DNA from 3 places in the Micromonospora peucetia genome. Region 1 is predicted to be linked to each of the others. Evidence: riboswitches for the same ligand, from Rfam matches in the RefSeq annotation. Region 1 holds a riboswitch; each other region holds the start of a gene.

What was found. A riboswitch is a leader RNA that binds a small molecule or an ion and turns the genes downstream of it on or off. The one in region 1 is predicted to bind cyclic di-AMP.
Region 2: linked by a shared signal. The riboswitch ahead of GA0070608_RS31225 (C39 family peptidase) and the one ahead of GA0070608_RS07085 (coiled-coil domain-containing protein) in region 1 are both predicted to bind cyclic di-AMP.
Region 3: linked by a shared signal. The riboswitch ahead of GA0070608_RS09285 (C40 family peptidase) and the one ahead of GA0070608_RS07085 (coiled-coil domain-containing protein) in region 1 are both predicted to bind cyclic di-AMP.

The regions. Positions count from the first base shown of each region.
Region 1 is NZ_FMIC01000002.1:1,515,480-1,521,284, forward strand. Features, by position in the region: gene GA0070608_RS07065 (metal-sensitive transcriptional regulator) at 1-143, shown strand, start outside; gene GA0070608_RS07070 (DUF305 domain-containing protein) at 252-881, opposite strand; gene GA0070608_RS07075 (hypothetical protein) at 964-1,464, opposite strand; gene GA0070608_RS07080 (YibE/F family protein) at 1,683-3,047, shown strand; cyclic di-AMP (ydaO/yuaA leader) riboswitch at 3,214-3,345, shown strand; gene GA0070608_RS07085 (coiled-coil domain-containing protein) at 3,349-4,365, shown strand; gene GA0070608_RS07090 (carbonic anhydrase) at 4,426-5,178, opposite strand; gene GA0070608_RS07095 (helix-turn-helix transcriptional regulator) at 5,390-5,731, shown strand.
Region 2 is NZ_FMIC01000002.1:7,143,483-7,149,287, forward strand. Features, by position in the region: gene GA0070608_RS31210 (bifunctional cytidylyltransferase/SDR family oxidoreductase) at 1-65, shown strand, start outside; gene GA0070608_RS31215 (CDP-glycerol glycerophosphotransferase family protein) at 55-1,764, shown strand; gene GA0070608_RS31220 (alpha/beta fold hydrolase) at 1,833-2,576, opposite strand; gene GA0070608_RS31225 (C39 family peptidase) at 2,687-3,532, opposite strand; cyclic di-AMP (ydaO/yuaA leader) riboswitch at 3,762-3,901, opposite strand; gene GA0070608_RS31230 (acyltransferase family protein) at 4,510-5,751, opposite strand.
Region 3 is NZ_FMIC01000002.1:1,975,088-1,980,892, reverse strand. Features, by position in the region: gene GA0070608_RS09290 (N-acetylmuramoyl-L-alanine amidase) at 1-1,139, opposite strand, end outside; cyclic di-AMP (ydaO/yuaA leader) riboswitch at 1,396-1,529, shown strand; gene GA0070608_RS09285 (C40 family peptidase) at 1,542-2,582, shown strand; gene dcd (dCTP deaminase) at 2,658-3,236, opposite strand; gene GA0070608_RS09275 (pyridoxamine 5'-phosphate oxidase family protein) at 3,315-3,866, shown strand; gene GA0070608_RS09270 (zinc metalloprotease) at 4,003-4,989, opposite strand; tRNA gene GA0070608_RS09265 (tRNA-Gly) at 5,306-5,379, shown strand; gene GA0070608_RS09260 (MFS transporter) at 5,525-5,805, opposite strand, start outside.

The DNA.
Region 1 (5,805 bases):
AGGCCGCCCTGGACAAGGTCGCGCTCGGCCTGCTCGACGGGCACGCGCGGCACTGCATGCACGAGGGCGCGGCCGAGGGCCGCGCCGACGAGATGGCCACCGAGATGATGGCCGCCGTGGGCCGACTGATGAAGCGCGGCTGAATCCGCGATCCCCGGGTGACTCCCTGAGGGACCCCGTCGGGCCGCGCCCGTCGAGGCTCGGCCGGGGCGCCCCGGCGCTCCCTCGATGGGAGCGCCGGGGCGACCGGGTCAGAACCGGCCGAGGATCTTCCTCATCGTGTCGATCTCGGCCTGCTGGCTGCTGACGATCTGCCCGGCCAGGGCCTTGGCCTCCGCGTTCACGCCCTTGGCGATCTCGTCCCGGGCCATCGTGACCGCGCCCTCGTGGTGGGCGATCATCATGGTCAGGAACTGCCGGTCGAACTCCCGGCCGGAGGCCGCCGCCAGCTTCGTCATGTCGGCGTCGGACATCATGCCGGGCATGCCGTGGTCCATGTGCGGCATCTCGGCTCCCGGCGACGGCACCGGCCGCCCCCAGGCCGTCAGCCAGCCGCTCATGGTGGCGATCTCAGGTGCCTGGGCCGCCTTGATCTCCGCGGCGAGCCGCTTCACCTCCGGGTCCGCCGCCCGCGTCGCGGCCAGGTCCGCCATCTCCACCGCCTGCTGGTGGTGCGGGATCATCATCTGGGCGAACATCGCGTCGGCGTCGCCGAACGCGGCCGCGCCGGTGGCCGTGGCGGACGGCCCGCCGGTGCCGGGCGTGCCGTGTCCCATTTCCGGGGACGAGTGGCCGTCGCCGCCGCAGGCGGTCAGGGCGAGGGCGGCGGTCAGAGTGGCGCCGGCCAGGGCGGCACGGCGCGCAAGGGTACGAGTGGTCACGTCTGAGGCCTTTCGGTGTCGGAACGTACGCAGCACGACGAGGACGCGGAGCGGCGTGGGGCCGGACCGCGCCGGACGCGTCCTACCTGCGCAGCACCGAGACCGTGGCGAGCCGCAGACCGACCGGCCGGTGCGGCGGGGCCCGGGGCGACGGGAAGGTGCCGGCCGTGCCACGCCCCGGCGGACCGACGGCGCGTGCGACGGCCGACAACAGCGCGGCGGCCAGCAGCGTGACCACGAACGCACCCAGCACGGCCAGGCACACGCCCCACCCGGGCAGCTCTCCACCCGCGCCGCCGAACGGCAGGAGCCGGTCGGGCACACAGTCACCAGCGCAGCCCGCGACGGCCTGGAAAGTCGCCACGGCGGCGTACTCGAGGACGGTGTCGTGCCTGGGTGGCATGGCCGCGTCCGCCCCGTCCGGGTGCGGGCCGGGCCCGGCGACGGCGTGCGCCGACGGTTCGGCGGAATGCCCCGTCGGGTGTGAGTCGTGGCCGATGGTGTGCATCGCGGCCAGACCGAGCAGCGTGCAGAAGAGCAGCAGGAGCCGGGCCCCCCGCGCCGCTGTCACCGTCGTCCGCACACCCGACACGCTAGCGTGCCGGCCCGCCCGTATGGCGGCCACCGCGCGGTACGGCACCTGAACAGGCGGCACCGACGGCGGCGGACGGTGGTCCACGTCCCGACACCCCCCGCACGACCTGCGCCCGGACGTCGGGGTGACTACCATTCGCCCGGTGGCCCTCCGGATTCCGCACCGGCCGGCACGTACCCCGCCCTGGATTCGTTGGGAGACACTCGATGGGCGCCGACCACACCCGTCCCGCTCCGTCCGCCCCGCCGGGGGTACGGCGGATCCTCGTCGCGACGGTGGTGCCCCTCTTCGTCGCCACGCTGATCGCGGCCCTGGTGCTGTGGCCGTGGGACACGTCGGATCCCGCGGCCGGCACCGAGCCACCCCGTTACCACGGCACGGTGACCCGGGTGGTGACGGAGCCGTGTCCGCCGGCCCCGGAGACCCCGGAGGGGAGCCCGGGCACGCCGCAGGGTCCCTGCGGCACGGTCACGGTGCGGGTGGACGACGGTCCCGACGCCGGCCAACAGGTGCAGACGCCGGTGCCGGCCGGCCCCGGTGCGCCGACCGTCGCCGTGGACGACGAGATCATCCTGGTCGAGCTCACCGACCCCGCCGACCCCACGGCCAGCGCGTACAACATCGCCGAGCACCAGCGCGGCAAGCCGCTGGTCTGGCTGGTGGTGCTCTTCGCGGCCGCGATCGTCGCCTTCGGGCGGTGGCGTGGGCTGGCCGCGCTGGCCGGCCTGGCGGCGAGCTTCGCCATCCTGCTGACCTTCGTACTGCCCGGCATCGGCGCCGGAAGCCCGCCGCTGCTGGTCGCGGTCGTCGGCGCCGCCCTGATCATGTTCGTGGTGCTCTACCTGACCCACGGGGTGACCGCGCAGACCTCGGTCGCCGTGCTCGGCACGTTGGGCAGCCTGGTGTTGACCGGCATCCTCGCCACGATCGCCACCGCCGCGACCCACCTGACCGGGTTCGGCACCGAGGACGCCACCACGCTGTCGATGCTCCAGGCCGACGTCGACCTGCACGGCCTGCTGCTGGCCGGGATCATCATCGGCTCCCTCGGTGTGCTCGACGACGTCACGGTCACCCAGGCCGCCACTGTCACCGAGTTGGCGCACGCCAATCCCGGGCTGTCCCGGAGGCAGCTCTACCGGGCGGCGACCCGGGTCGGCCGGGCGCACATCGCCTCGACGGTGAACACCATCGTGCTGGCGTACGCCGGCGCCTCGCTGCCGGTGCTGCTCCTGCTGACCGCCGACTCGCGGGCGGTGACCCAGCTCCTCACCAGCGAGTTCCTGGCCCAGGAGATCGTCCGCAGCGCGGTCGCCACCCTGGGCCTGATCGCCGCCGTGCCGCTGACCACCGGGCTGGCGGCCGTGGTGACCACGGCGGGCCGGCGGGGCGGTGCCGCCACCGGCCGCGACGGGCCCGCGCCCGCGCCCGCGCCTACGCCCGCACCGACGCCCCGGCCGGCGGCCGACCGGTCCGAGGCGCTGGAGGCGCTCGGCGGGCCGCGTGCCGGGAGCACGCCGTCCGCCGCCGGCTGGCCCGACCGGGACAGGAGCACGGATACCGCATGGTGACACTCCTCAGCGTGACCGCTCTGGACGTCCGGCTTGATAAACGCATCACTGGTCACCGTCTGCCATTACGAAATAACGCATTTAGTCGGCTTAGGGGCGTAGATCCCCAGGAGGCATCTCGGGTAACCTCGCTGCCGGTCACCGCCGAAGGCGCGCAGCGGCGCCTGCGGTGCCACCGCCCAATCGCCGCCAGGCGAGCCGGGGACCCAGGCACGTGGGGTGAATCCGCGACAGCGGTAGGGGCCACTTCCGCCCCGAACCCGTCAGCTAACCCGGTCGGCGGTCGACGGAAGGGAAAACTGTGACGGCACCCCTACGCCGCTGGTTGACGCCCGTGGTGGCCGTGTTCGCCGCCCTGGCGGTCTTCGCCGGGCCCCTCCCGGCGGTGGCCGCGCCCACCCCGCCCAAGCCCTCCGGGCACGGGGACGACGAGCCCAAACTGCTCGGCGACCTGATCGAGGCCCGGAACCGGTCCTTCGTGCAGGCCCAGGCCAAGCTGAAGAAGTCGCAGGACCGCCAGCGTGAGCTCGCCCGGGAGGTCGACCGGGCGCAGGCCGCGCTGGCGCTCCTGGCCCCGCAGGTGAGCCAGATCGCCGCCCAGTCCTACCGGACCGGGCGGATCGGCGCGGTGTCGATGCTGCTGGACACCGCCAGCCCGGACTCGTTCGTCCAGCGCGCCGCCGCCCTCGACGAGCTCAACCTCGTCAACTCCAAGAAGCTCGCCGAGGTGAACGCGGTCAAGGACCGCGCCGAGCAGGCCAAGCTGGCGCTCGACGCCGAGGTCCGCGAGCAGCAGAAGCTGACGAACGAGTTGGGCCGTGAAACGAGAGAGGCGAAGAAGGCGCTGGCGCTGGTCGGCGGCAACGGGCTGACCAAGGGAAAGGTGGTGGCCGAATCACCGGTGGCCCGATTGGCGCCCGGTCGTACCGCCGACGGCGACTGGAAGCCGCTGTCCTGCACCGAGAACGACCCCACCACCGCCGGCTGCATCACCGCCCGCACCCTGCACATGTACAAGGAGGTCAAGCGGGCGGGCTTCAACAGGTTCGTCGGCTGTCACCGCTCCGGCGGACCGTACGAGCATCCGAAGGGCCGGGCCTGCGACTGGTCGTTGCAGAACAGTGGCTTCGCCCCCTGGCACAACGACAGCACATTCAGGTATGGCAACGACCTGACCGCGTTCCTGGTCCGTAACGCCGACCTGCTCGGCATCTACTACGTGATCTGGAACCGGCAGATCTGGTTCCCGGCGACCGGCTGGAGCTCCTACAGCGGCCCGTCGAACCACACCGACCACGTCCACGTTTCACTGCTCTAGCCGAGCGCTACGAAAAGGGCCGCCCCGCCGACGACGCGGGGACGGCCCTTTCTCGTCGGGTCAGGCGAGCGCGGCGCTGGCCGAGGGCTCCGGTGTGTCGACCGCGCCGGCGGGCACCGCGGCCACCGTCCGCACCCCGCCGGCGGTCAGCCGGTACGACATGCCGACCACCCCGCAGCGACCGGCCGCCACCTCCGCCGCGAGCGCGGCGGACCTGCCCAACATCGCCTCGACGGTGTACGCGATGTGGATGTCGACGATCCGGTCGATGTCGTCCACCCCCTCGGCGGCGGCCCGGCGCAGGCTGGGCACCACGGCGTCCACCACGGCGCACAGGTGCCCGGGCGGCGGGGTGCCGGTGGCATCCGCCGTACGCGCCGCCTGGACAGCCCCGCAGGAGTCGTGCCCGAGCACCACCACCAGCGGCGTGCCCAGGACCGTCACGGCGTACTCCACGCTGCCCAGCACCTCAGGGCCGATGGTGTGCCCGGCGGTACGGACCACGAAGAGGTCACCGAGGCCCCGATCGAAGATGATCTCGGCGGCGAGTCGGGAGTCGGAACAGCCGACGATCACCGCGAAGGGGTGCTGCCCGTCGGCGACCGCGGCCCGGTGCCCGGCGTCCTGGTTGGGGTGGCGCGGAGCGCCGGTCACGAACCGGAGGTTGCCGGCGTGCAGCTCGGCGAGCGCCTGTCCGGGATTCGTGGGGGCGGCGGGCGTGGTGCCGACGTCGACGGGGGCACCGCCCGTGGTCGGCACCGGGAGCGTCCGCTCCGGGCCCGGTTGAGTGCCTGGCGATCCGGGACGGCTCATCCCCCACCTCGCTGCCTTACGTGAACGGCCTGGTCACCCGGGCCGACGCTGGACGCGGGCTGCCACCACCGTCACACGCAGCGCAAGATACGTCAAGGGATGCGTGATATCCATTTCATATGTTCGGCGACCCTCGTGCGCTGGTGATCGGCCCCTCGCGCACCCGCCGGCCACGAGGGCGCGAAGCGAAACCCGAAGCAGTGGCCATACGATGACGGACATGGCGACGACAGGGGAGAACGGGAGCACCCGCAACTGGACCTTCCTCACCAACCACGGGCACGTGCTGCTCGCCATCGCCCGCAACCCCACCGCCCGGCTGCGCGACGTCGCCGACGAGGTGGGCGTCACCGAGCGGGCCGCCCAGGCGATCGTCGCCGACCTGGAGGCCGGCGGCTACCTGAACCGCACCCGGGTGGGCCGGCGCAACGAGTACACCCTCAACCCCGCCGGACGGTTCCGGCACCCGGCCGAAGCGGACCGGCAGGTCGGCCACCTGCTCGCCCTCTTCGCCGACGAGCAGGAGCCGGCCGAGGCCGTCGAGCGCTCCTGACGACGGATCCACCCGTCCGCTGCCGCAACGCCTCCGCCCGGGTCGTCGCCGGTCGCCCCCACCCACGTCACCGG
Region 2 (5,805 bases), 5.6 Mb from region 1:
AGCCCGGCGGCCCGGCCGACGGCACCGGCACGGCAGCGGCGGGAGCGGAACAGCATGCGTGGTGACCTCGTCCGGAAGCTGGCCGCCCGGGGCCTGGCCACGGGCCTGGCCGTGTCGGCCTTCCTCGTCCTCGCGCTGACCGGGGCGACCGGCTGGGGCCTGGGCCTCGCGGTGGCCGCCCTCGCCGCGGCCGGCTGGGAGCGCCGCGTCCGCCCCGGCGCCGACAACGTCGCCGAGACCGTCCTGGTCGCGGCGGGGGTCCTGGTCGGGTACGCCCGGCGGCTCGACGCCGGATTCGACCCCGTGTTGGCCGCCACCGCGCTGGTGCTGCTGGGGCTGGTCCTGCTCGCGGGTCCGGTGCGCGAGGCCGCCAACCTGGAGGTCCGGACGGCCAATCTGCCGGTGCGGTCCTGGACCCCGCTGGTCGCCGCGCGGCTGGGCGACGCGCTGTCGGTGCTGCTCGCCGTGGTGGCGGTGGCCGCCGTGGCAACCCTGCCGGCCGGCGTCGCCCTCGCGGCCGTCCTGCTGGTCGGCGCCGCCGCCGGCGCGGTCGCGCTGGACCTGGCGCGACGGCGGTTCCGGCCGTCGGCCGGCGGCTCGGCGGTCTCCCGCGCGCTGCGCCGGCACCAGCCCGAGTTCCTGCTCCACTTCTCCGCGCCGCCCGGCTCGGAATACCAGGTCACCATGTGGTTGCCGTACCTGGAACGGATCGGCCGGCCGTTCCTGGTGATGCTGCGCGAGCCGGACTTCCTGCCCGCCGTCGCGGCGGCCACCAGCGCGCCGGTGGTCTACTGCCCCACCACGAAGGCGATGGACGAGGCACTGGTGCCGAGCCTGCGGGTGGCGTTCTACGTCAACCACGGCGCCAAGAACAGCCACTGCATCCGGTTCACCCAGCTGACCCACGTCCAGCTGCACCACGGCGACAGCGACAAGGCCCCCAGCGCCAACCCCGTCTCGGCGATCTTCGACCGGATCTTCGTCGCCGGCCGGGCGGCGATCGACCGGTACGCCCGCGCCGGGGTGGACATCCCGGCGGAGAAGTTCGTCATCGTCGGCCGCCCCCAGGTCGAGTCGATCGAGGTACGCCCGGGGCAGGTGCCCGCCCGGGCCAACCCGACCGTGCTCTACACGCCGACCTGGACCGGGCACAACGCGGACGCCAACTACTGCTCCCTGCCGGTGGCCGAGGCGCTGCTGCGCCGGCTGCTCGACCGGGGCGCCACGGTGATCCTGCGGGCCCACCCGTACACCTCGCAGAACCCGGCCTCGGCCCGGCAGTTGGGCCGGTTGACCGAACTGCTCGCCGCGGACCGGTCCCGTACCGGCCGGCGGCACGTTTTCGGTGCCGCCGCCAGCCGCGAGCTGACCCTGACCGAGTGCGTGAACCGCTCCGACGCGCTGGTCTCCGACGTCTCCGGGGTGATCTCCGACTACCTCTTCTCGGGCAAGCCGTACGCGGTGACCGACATGGTGGACTCCGGCGACCGGTTCCCCGAGCAGTTCCCGCTCGCCGGGTCGGGCTACGTCCTGCGCCGGGACATGTCGAACGTGGACGAGGTGCTGGAGCGGTTGCTCGACAGCGATCCGCTGGCCGAGACCCGGTGGGCCACCCGGAGCCGCTACCTGGGCGACTTCCCGGCCGACTCGTACGCCGAGGGGTTCCTGGGCGCCGCCCGCCACGAGCTCGACGCCGGTCGTCCGGTGCCCGCGCCCCGGACGGCCGGCGGGCCGAACCCCGCCGCGCTCTCCCCCACGCCCTGAGCCCGACGTGCGGCCTGCCCCCGTCCGGCCCGGCCGCACGCGAGGTCGGGTGGGCGGGGGAACCTGGTTCAGCGGTACGGTTCGACGAGCTCCAGGACCGCCTCGGGGTCCTCGACGTGGGCGTTGTGCCCCAGGCCGGGCAGGGTGGCGACCGGCACGCCCAATTCCTTGAGCTGCGCGTCGGTGACCATGGGGTCGTGCTCGCCGCGGGCCAGCAGCACCGGCACGTCGGTCGCCGCCAGCAGGGCGGGCAGGTCCGGCTCGCCCACGCCGAACCCGGCCGGGTCCATCGCCAGCCGCCAGCGGCCGTCGACCTGCCGCAGCCCGGCCTCCACGACGGGATCCTCCGGGGCGAAGAGCCCCGTCAGGCCGGCCACCCGCAGGTAGCGGCGGGCCGCCTCGTCCCGGCTGGCGAACCAGGTCACCGGCCGGGCGGCCAACTCGCCCGCCTTGGCCAGCTCCGCCGGGGACCAGACCGCCTTGATGCCGATTCCGACCACGGCGTCGACCGGCAACCCGGCGCTGCGGGCAGCCAGCGCCAGCCCGACCACCCCGCCGAGGGAGTGCCCCAGCACGACGAACCGGCCCCCCGCCGCGAGCCCCGTGCCGATCCGCGCGGCCAGCTCCGGGAACGAGTACGCCAGCAGTGGCGGCGACCAGCCGTGGCCGGCGAGGTCTGGCGCCAGCCACCGCCCCGACCACCGACGCTCCAGCAGCGGCGCCCAGGGCAGCCACACGTCGCCGGTCGCGCCCATGCCGTGCAGCAGGAGAAGCACCCGCCGGTCGTCCCGGTCACCCGATTCGTCGACCATGGGCGCAGTGTGCCACCACGGGGCGGCACCGGCGAGGGCCGTGACCCGGACACGACATCGGGCGCCGGCCCCCGGGGTGGGGAGCCGACGCCCGACGGTGTCGATGTCGGTCAGGCGGAGTAGCCGCGGGTGGCGGCCCAGTTCGCCAGGGCGATGGTGCTCATCCAGTACGACGCGGTCGCCGGGTTCGCCGAGTCGGCGATCTTCACCAGCTTCCCCTCGTCCTGGTAGCCCACGACAGCGACGTAGTGGCCGCCGGGGAACGAGTGCCAGCCGCCGTCGGTGTCCGTGGCGCTGCCGGCCACGTTCACCACGACGCCCCGCGCGTCGGTGATGGCCGCGACCACGTCGGCCTGGAGCCGATCCATCTGGGCCGGGGTGGCGGAACCGCCCGGGATCATCCGGGTCCGGTACGGGTCACCCTTCACCGTCGCGTTCAGCACGCGGGTGGTGTCCTCGGCCGAGTCGGTGCCCATCTCGTCGGTGCCCAGCTGGGCGCCGAGGGCATCCTGGCTGCGCGCGATGCCGGCGGCGCTGAGGGCGTTCCGGACGGCGGCCGGACCGCAGTTGTAGAAGGTGGTCTGGGCCTGGTAGTCGTACTTCAGGGTCTTGGCCGCCGGCGGCTTCGGCGCCTCCGGCTTACGGGTCAGGTCCGGATCCGGGGCGGCGCTGGTGGCGCTGGCCGACGGGGCGGCGCTGGACGCGGCCGGGGCGGCGCTGGACGGGGCGGTCGCGACCCGGGCCTGGCTGCGCGAGGCGGCGGTGTCGTCCCGCAGCTCGGTCGCGGCCACCGGGGCCTGCGCGGCGGCGGGGGCCTCGTCGGCTCCGGCCAGCAGTGCGCCGGTGCCCGACGCCAGCACGAGCGCAGCGGCAGACGCGGCGGCCAACTGGTAGGGACGCTCGGACGCGAGACGACGTAGCTGTCGCTTGAGGTGGTGCTTCACAGTTTCCTCCACGGGCTCGGGGGTGAGCGGCCGTCGGTCCGCACCGAAGGCAGGGCGGACCGACCGCGCGGACGGCAGTCCGGACGGGTGGTGGACCACTCAGGGGATGCGCCCGGGATGCCGGGCGACGGACGGTGACCGGTGGATCAGCTCGTGGCCTGCGGGCGTACGAGCGCGGGCACCGCGGTGCCGTGGAGACGGCGGAACAACCGAGAGGTGGGTGGGTGCTGCACGAGGATGAAACTCCTTCCGACACCGCCGACCGGGTTAGCTGACGGATTCGGGCGGGAAGAACGCCCTACCACGGGCCTGCGGCCCACGGATTCACCCCACAAGCACTGGGTCCCCGGTTCGTCGTTCACGATTAGGCGGGTCGGCGCGGCGTCGCCTCTTGCGATCGGTTACCGCACCGGACGCGCCGACACTACTGGCCGTTCCACACCCCTGCCAACCCCGTCCCACCTGCTTAAACCTTGATCAGGAAACAATTTTTGCGGGCACCCGAGCACTGACGTGACTCAATGGGACAGCCGTTCTCAGAGGCGCTTCGGGGCAACAACGGGACGAGTGGCGGACATCGGCGCCGAACCCCCGACGAGAATCGGCCCACCATGCCGGAATGACCGTTTCCCCGCCACCGTGACCGGCATCACCAAAACCACCAGCCCACACCCCCGCCCGCCACCCCGCCGCGCCCCTGCCGCCCCTGCCCGCGCCCCTGCCGCGCGCCCCGCCGCCCCGCCGCCCCGCGATCTTGCACTTTGGGCCCCTGGAGTACGGCAGATGTCTTTTTTTGTCGGGGCGGAAAGTGCAAGATCGCGGAGTCTGGGCGGGGCGGCGGGGGCGCGGTGAGGGGCGGCAGGGGCGGGGTTGGCTTGCCCCGGGCAGGGTGCCAGCGGGTGGAGGGAACGCGACGCGGCGGGCACCGAGGGCTGCGCGGGAAGCCCGGTTGGTCGGAGTTCGGTCAGGATGGAGCGGGGTCCGGGCCGTCAGCGCGAGTCGACGTACGTCGGTCGGTGGTCGGCCTGCGGGTCGGCGGGGCGGGGGCGCGGCACGACGTTGCCACGCTCCCCCGCCGCCGGCCCCGGGGCGCCGGGCCGCTCCCCGGCGGCGTCCGCGCCCTGCGGCGTCGCCCGGGCCGTCCGGCGCGGGGTGAGCAGCCGCATCATCGGCGTCTCGACGAAGCGGTGCAACAGCCCGGCCAGGGCCAGGTTGACCAGCAGGAAACCGAGCACCACCGCCACCCCCCACCAGCCGGTGAAGCCGGCGCCCCAGTCGCCGGTGAGCCGCAGCACAGTGATCATCACCAGGACGTGCACCAGGTAGAAGGCGAAAGAGACCTCGCCGAGCCAGATCATCGGCCGGGACCGCCACGGCGAGCGCCGCCCGCGCACGTCCGCGTCCGCAGCCGCGGCGATGACCAGGATGTACGCCATCGAGAGCAGCGCCGCCCACAGTTCGGCGCGGACCCACTGCGCGGCGACCACCCATGTGGCCACGAAGACCAGGCTGGCCACCGGCAGGCCCGGCCCCCGCCACCGGCCGCGCCGCATCAGCTCGGCGGCGGCCACACCCATCCAGAACTCCAGCGACCGCACCGGCGGGAAGACCTGGGTGAACCACCAGCGGCTCTCCTCCGGCACCAGTGCCTGGGCCGGCCAGAGCGCCAGGATCAGCAGCGGCACCGCGACCACGACGGCCCACAGCGCCCACGGCCGGGCCCGGCGGATGAACGGCAGTGCCAGCGGCAGGCAGAGGTAGAAGAAGAACTCGCAGGACAGCGACCAGCTGACCGTGTTGATGCTGTAGAAGTAGCCCGGTCGCGGGTCCCAGGCCTGGAGCAGGAACAGGTTCTCCAGCGCGACGCCCCGACCCACGGGGTCGGCGAACCAGGCAGCGACCGCCAGGGCCGCCGCCCACAGCACCACGTGGCTCGGCCAGATCTTGGCCACCCGGCGACGCCAGAACGCCCGACGAGTGTCGGTGGGTCGGGCCGACCAGACCAGCACGAAGCCGCTGAGGATGAAGAAGAACTGCACGCCGGAGAGACCGAGGGTGAAGAACCAGTCCATCACCGCCTGGTGGCCGGGCTCGGCGATGATGCCCATCGTCCCGGCATGGAAACCGAAGACGAGCAGGGCAGCGACCCAGCGCAGCCCGGTCAGCGACGGCAGGCGACTGGCCGGCGACGCCAGCCGGACGGCCGGCGCGGGGGTCGGGGTGCCCGTCATTCCGGGATCCCGACGGTCCGCAGGGTCACCAGCACGTGCGTCTCCTCCTCGGCC
Region 3 (5,805 bases), 460 kb from region 1:
AGCTTGGCGGAGGTGCGGTACATCGCCTCGGTGTACCAGGTGCCGTGTCCCGCGAAGCCCTCGTGCTCAAGGCCGATGGACTTGGAGTTCACGTACCAGTTACCGGCGTGCCAGCCGACGTTCTTGGTCTTGATGTGCTGGGCGATGTGGCCGTCCACCGAGCGCAGGGTGTAGTGCCAACCCACCCGCTTCGGGTCCTTGACCAGGTTCACGCTGGGCCCGAAGTAGCCCTCGGTGTCGTGGATGACGATGTACTCGATCTTCTGCTGTGCGGGCCGGTCAGCCAGGTCGTGGTTGCCGTACGCGCCGAGGGTGGTGCCGTAGTTCTGGTAGGGCGCCGGGATCCACTCGCACGAGATGTCGCTCGGGCACTCCAGCCCGTCGGGCCGGGCGAGCTTGCGCAGGCCCAGCCGGTCCAGCCAGGAACGCTCCGGCTGGACCTCGCGGGCGGCGAGGGTGACCCGCTGCCCGTCGTCGGTCAGTCGGGTGTCGCCCGTGGCGATGGTGGCGTACACCTCGTTGGCGAAGGCCGCCGCGGCGTCGGTGGTGTCGGCGCCGGAGTAGCGGGCCACCGCGCCGTACCAGGCCGCCGGGTCGGTCTCGGCACCGACCGGGGCACCGATCTCCTTCTGGTACGCGGCCAGCAGCGCCGCGCCGCCCCGGATGTTCGCCGTGACGTCCGTCCGCAGCGCCTCCTCGCTGGCGCCGGTGAGTCCGGCGGCGGCGTCGAGCGTCCGGAGCGCCGCCTCGGCGGGAGCCGGCTCGGCCGGCTCGCGCGCCTCCGCCAGGGACGGACGGGAGTCGTCGCCGCGCGGGTCCTCGGTGCCCTCGTCGTGGTGGGTGCCCCCGGGCAGGGCGGCGACGTGCTCGGCGTCGGTGAGGTGCATCGGTCCGTAGCCGGCGCTGGTGCTCGGCGTGCCGGCGTTGGTGTCCCAGCGGGACTGTAGATAGGAGACGCCGAGCAGGACGCTCTCCGGCACGCCGTACTCGGCTGCCGCGGCGGCGTACTGCTGCTGCCGGTCGGTCGCCGGTGCGGCGGCGGCGGATCCGGCGGCGGTGAGCGGCGTCGCCACCATGACGGCGGCCACGGCGGCGGCCAGCAGGACGCGTCTGCTCCTCGTTGTCGCTGACAGGTGCATCAGACCCCCAGTTCGGACGGGCAAAGGTGGGGTCACCTTCGCCCCGCCCGCCACCTTTGGTCAATACCTTTCCACCGGACACTTCAGAAGGAAGAAAATCTTCGTCGGCCGGGTTGCGGTTGCCCCGGCCCAGGACGCGGTTTCCGGCCAGACCCGGGTGCGGAGTGTCGCGGCCGGAGGGTTGCGGATCGATAACGGTCGTCTCTACTCTGGTCCCTTGTCGGCCGGTGACAATCCGTCCAACCAGGGCGGTGCCGGCCCGACACCGCCGAGTCGCTCCCGAGCGAGCCGGGGACCCAGGTTCCCCGGGGTGAATCCGCAGTCCTGCGGTAGGGCGCCCCTTCCCGCCCGAACCCGTCAGCTAACCCGGTAGGCGGTACGGAAGAAGGAGTACGGACCCCGGTGGCACACCATGCCCCGCGGCCCCCGTCCGCCCGGTCGGTCCTCACCGACCCGACGACGGCTGCGCCGCGCCCACGCTGGTACCGCTGCACCACCGCCCTGGCTGCCCTGGCCGCGTTCGCCGTCGTTCTGACCGGCGGCGCACCGGCGGCCCACGCCGAACCGACGGTCGCCGAGATCGAGCGGCAGATCGACGAGGACTGGAACAAGCTCGAACCGATCATCGAACGGCACAACGCCACCCGACAGGACCTGGCCGCGAAGCGGAAGCAGGCCGACACGCTCGCCGCGCAGATCAAGCCGCTGGAGAAGCAGGTAGACCAGGCGATGGAGAAGGTCGGCGCGCTGGCCGTCCGCGCCTACAAGGGTGAGCAGGTGTCCGCGATCAACGCCCTGCTCGGCAGCCGCTCGCCGAGCGAGATGGTCGGGCAGCTCGAACTGCTCGACCAGTTCGCCCAGCACCAGCAGCAGGACGTGCGGCAGGTCGCCGAACTGCGCGACCAACTGGCCGGGAAGAAGGCCCCACTGGACGAGATGGTCGTCCAGCTCGGCCGCACCGAGGCCCAGCTCGCGGCGAAGAAGAAGCAGATCAACGCCGAGATCGACCGGTTGCAGAAGCTGCGGCTGCGGGTCTACGGCAACGGCGGCGGCGGGCCGCTACGTCCCGCCCCCTGCCCGGCCAGCTATCCCGGTGGCGCGGCCGGCACCGCGGTGAAGTTCGCCTGCGCCCAGATCGGCAAGCCCTACGTCTGGGGCGCCGAGGGGCCGAACTCGTACGACTGTTCCGGCCTGATGCTCGCCGCCTGGGCGAAGGCCGGGGTCTCGCTGCCGCACAACGCCGCCCAGCAGCGCCGGGTGACCGCGACCGTCAGCCGGGGCGACCTGCGCCCGGGTGACCTGGTCTTCTACTACAGCGACCTGCACCACGTCGGCATGTACGTCGGCGGCGGCTGGGTGGTGCACGCCTCCCGGGCCGGGGTGCCGGTCAGGATGAAGAAGGTCGACGACGGCCCGATCCACAGCTACGGCCGCCCCCGCTGAGGTGTAGGGAAGTGCCCTTTCCTAACGCATGGCGGGCGTCAGGAAAGGGCCCTTCCCTACATGTGGCGGGTCGGATCAGCGGATCGGCCAGGTGCGCCAGTGCTGCCAGGAGCGGCTCGGGGTCGGGCCGCGCTGCCCCTGGTAGCGCGAGCCGTAGACGGCTGAGCCGTACGGGTGCTCGGCCGGCGACGAGAGCCGGAAGATGCAGAGCTGGCCGATCTTCATGCCCGGCCAGAGGGTGATCGGCAGGTTGGCCACGTTCGACAGCTCGAGGGTCACGTGACCGGAGAAGCCCGGGTCGATGAAGCCCGCCGTCGAGTGGGTGAGCAGCCCGAGTCGGCCGAGGGAGCTCTTGCCCTCCAGGCGGCCGGCGAGCTGGTCACCGAGCGAGATCACCTCCAGCGTCGAGGCGAGCACGAACTCGCCCGGGTGCAGCACGTACGGCTCGCCGTCGGGCACCTCGACCATCGACGTGAGGTCGTCCTGCTGCTGAGCCGGGTCGATGTGGGTGTAGAGGTGGTTGTTGAAGACCCGGAAGAGCTTGTCCAGGCGCACGTCGATGCTGGACGGTTGCACCAGCGCGGGCTCGAACGGCTCCAGCGCGAGCGTTCCCGCCTCGATCTCGGAGGCCAGGTCGCGGTCGGAGAGCAGCATCCGAACACCTTAGCGAGCGATACGTGTGACCTGCGTGTCGGAGTGTGCCTTCGTACATTTGTTCGATAGAATGCCCGCATGGCTTCCTGGTCCGAATTCGCCGCCGACGAGCCCCGCCTCGCCGACGGGATCCGCCTCCTCATGCAGCAGTACGGGCCGGGCTTCGGCTACCTGGCCACCGTCCGCGCCGACGGCGGGCCCCGGGTGCACCCGGTCTCCCCGGTGATCACCGACGAGGGGCTCTTCTGCTTCGTCGTCGACTCGCCCAAGCGGCGCGACCTGGAGCGCGACGGGCGCTACGCGCTGCACTCCTTCCCGCCGGAGGAGAGTGACGACGAGGCCTACGTCGCCGGCCACGCCCGGCCGGTGACCGACCCGGCCCGGGTCGCCCGGCTGGCCCGGAGTTCGCGGGCCGCGCCGCAGGTCGACTGGCGGGTCTTCGAGTTCACCGTCGACGTGGCGATGCTGGCCCGCCGCGAGTCCGGCGTCCCGGGTGGCGCCGTCGAGGGGCACGGGCGGCCCGCGGTCCAGGTGTGGCTCGATCCCCACGCGGCTGCCGCCGGCACCGCCGTGGTGCCCGAGACCCGGTCGGGGAGCGTCGGCGGCCACGCCGCCCGCCCGGCCGCCTGACGCGGTGTGGCGCCCCGGGCCGTCCCCCGTCCGGGGCGTCACACCGTGACCCCTGCCCGCGCGCCCACTCGGCCGCGCAGACGCCGGTGCCGGCCCCGTCGAGCGAGGCCGGCACCGGTCGGGTCGTACGGCGAAACTACGCCGCGCGGTACGCGTTCCAGGCGGTCAGCATGCGGCTGGCCTGCCCCGCGGTGAACTGGTACATGCAGGAGTCGTAGCTGTAGTCCATGAAGTTGGTGATCGGGTCGACGCCCGGGGCGGTGCAGGTGTCCCGCCCGGTCGGGCAGCCGGAGGCCGGCGACGCCTCGGCCGCGGTGTCGCTGACGCTGTCGCCCGAGCCGGAGCAGCCGCCCTGGAAGGTGTGGTAGAGGTTCAGCCAGTGGCCGACCTCGTGGGTGCCCGTGTCGCCCTGGTTGTAGTTGGTGGCGGTGCCGCCCGGCAGCGACTCGCTCAGCACGACGACGCCGTCCATGGTGTTGAGCTTCCGGGTCGGGAAGGTCGCCCAGCCGAGCAGGTTGTTGCTCAGCTCGCCCAGGTAGATGTTGAGGGTGTTCTTGCCGCCCGTACGCAGCGAGGTCTTCATCGACCGCTCGGCCGAGGAGCCCGACACGATCGGGTACCACGCCGGGTTCGTCACCCGGTTGATGCTCTGGAGCTGGAAGGCGAACGCGGTGGAAGCGCCGCCGGTCGCCCCGCTGAACGACTGGTTCAGCACGCTGATCTGCGAGTTGATCATCGAGTCGGGGATGTTGCCGCCGGCCCGGGTGCTGTTCTCCTGGATCACGTGCACCACGACGGGAATGGTGACGCTGGCGGCCATCGTGGAGGCACCTGCGCCGGCGCGGAACCGGGTCCGCTCACGCACCGCGGCGGCCAGGTCGGCCTCGCGCTCGCGGGTCTCTGCGAGGGTCAGCTCGTTCGGCTCGTGCTTGGCCCCGCCGCCCGGCTTGATGCGGGCGTCCGAGTGGACGTCGGCCGGCTCGGCGCAGACCTCGGCCGGGGCGGCGGAGAAGGCCGAAGCGGCCGGTAGGACGCCCACGGCGGCGGTGCTGAGCAGCAGCGCGAGGGTCGTCGACGCGACGCCGGCCGTACGCCGGGTCAGCAGGTTGGGACGGAGTCCCATGGGCCCACCTCTTTCTGGCCGCGCGACAGGGGGTGTGTCACGCCGTGGCTGAGAACGTTGGGCAGACGTTACAACCGATCGATGAATTTGAGAATGGCGATGTGTTGCCGTGGTGGAACTTTTTCGCGAGGTGGTCGCCGGCGGCGGTCGTGTCGACGTCCCGCTGGCACCCCACGTCGGGGCGGTTGCACCGCCGCGCCTGGCGATCTTCGTGCGGATGGCCGCTGAGGGCTTCCTGTCAAGATCGCGGCGGCCCGCGCGTCGGAGGGGTACCTGGGTGCACCGGCGTGGCGACTCAGGTACAGTGGTGCCGCCCGCGGGTGTAGTTCAATGGCAGAACATCAGCTTCCCAAGCTGACAGTGCGGGTTCGATTCCCGTCACCCGCTCCAACACGAAGGCCCTGGTCAGGACGCGAGTCCCACCAGGGCCTTCGATATTTCAGGAGCATCACCTGCCAAGAGCCGTGGCGTCATCGGATGATCCCCACGACCTGCGGCCGGTTGGGCTCCTTACTGTCGGCGCGCACCGCCTCGTTCAGCGGCCTGCTCGCGCCCGGTTGAGCCGTGTTCCTTGATCCTTCTCGGTGGCAACGGCGGAGGCGGAGAGGAGCGTCGCAGCGGCGAGGCTGCCCCAGAGGGCGGCCGAGCCGCGGGAGGCGAGAGCGGTGATGACCGCCGGGGAGACGGCGAGGCCGAAGCCCGTGGAGAACTGGAAGCGGGCGAGGGCGCGTCCCAGGACATGGGCCGGAGCGAGGGCGGTGACAAGCGCGGTGGCGCTGCCGGCATAGATGATCTCGCCGATGGTGCAGACCACGG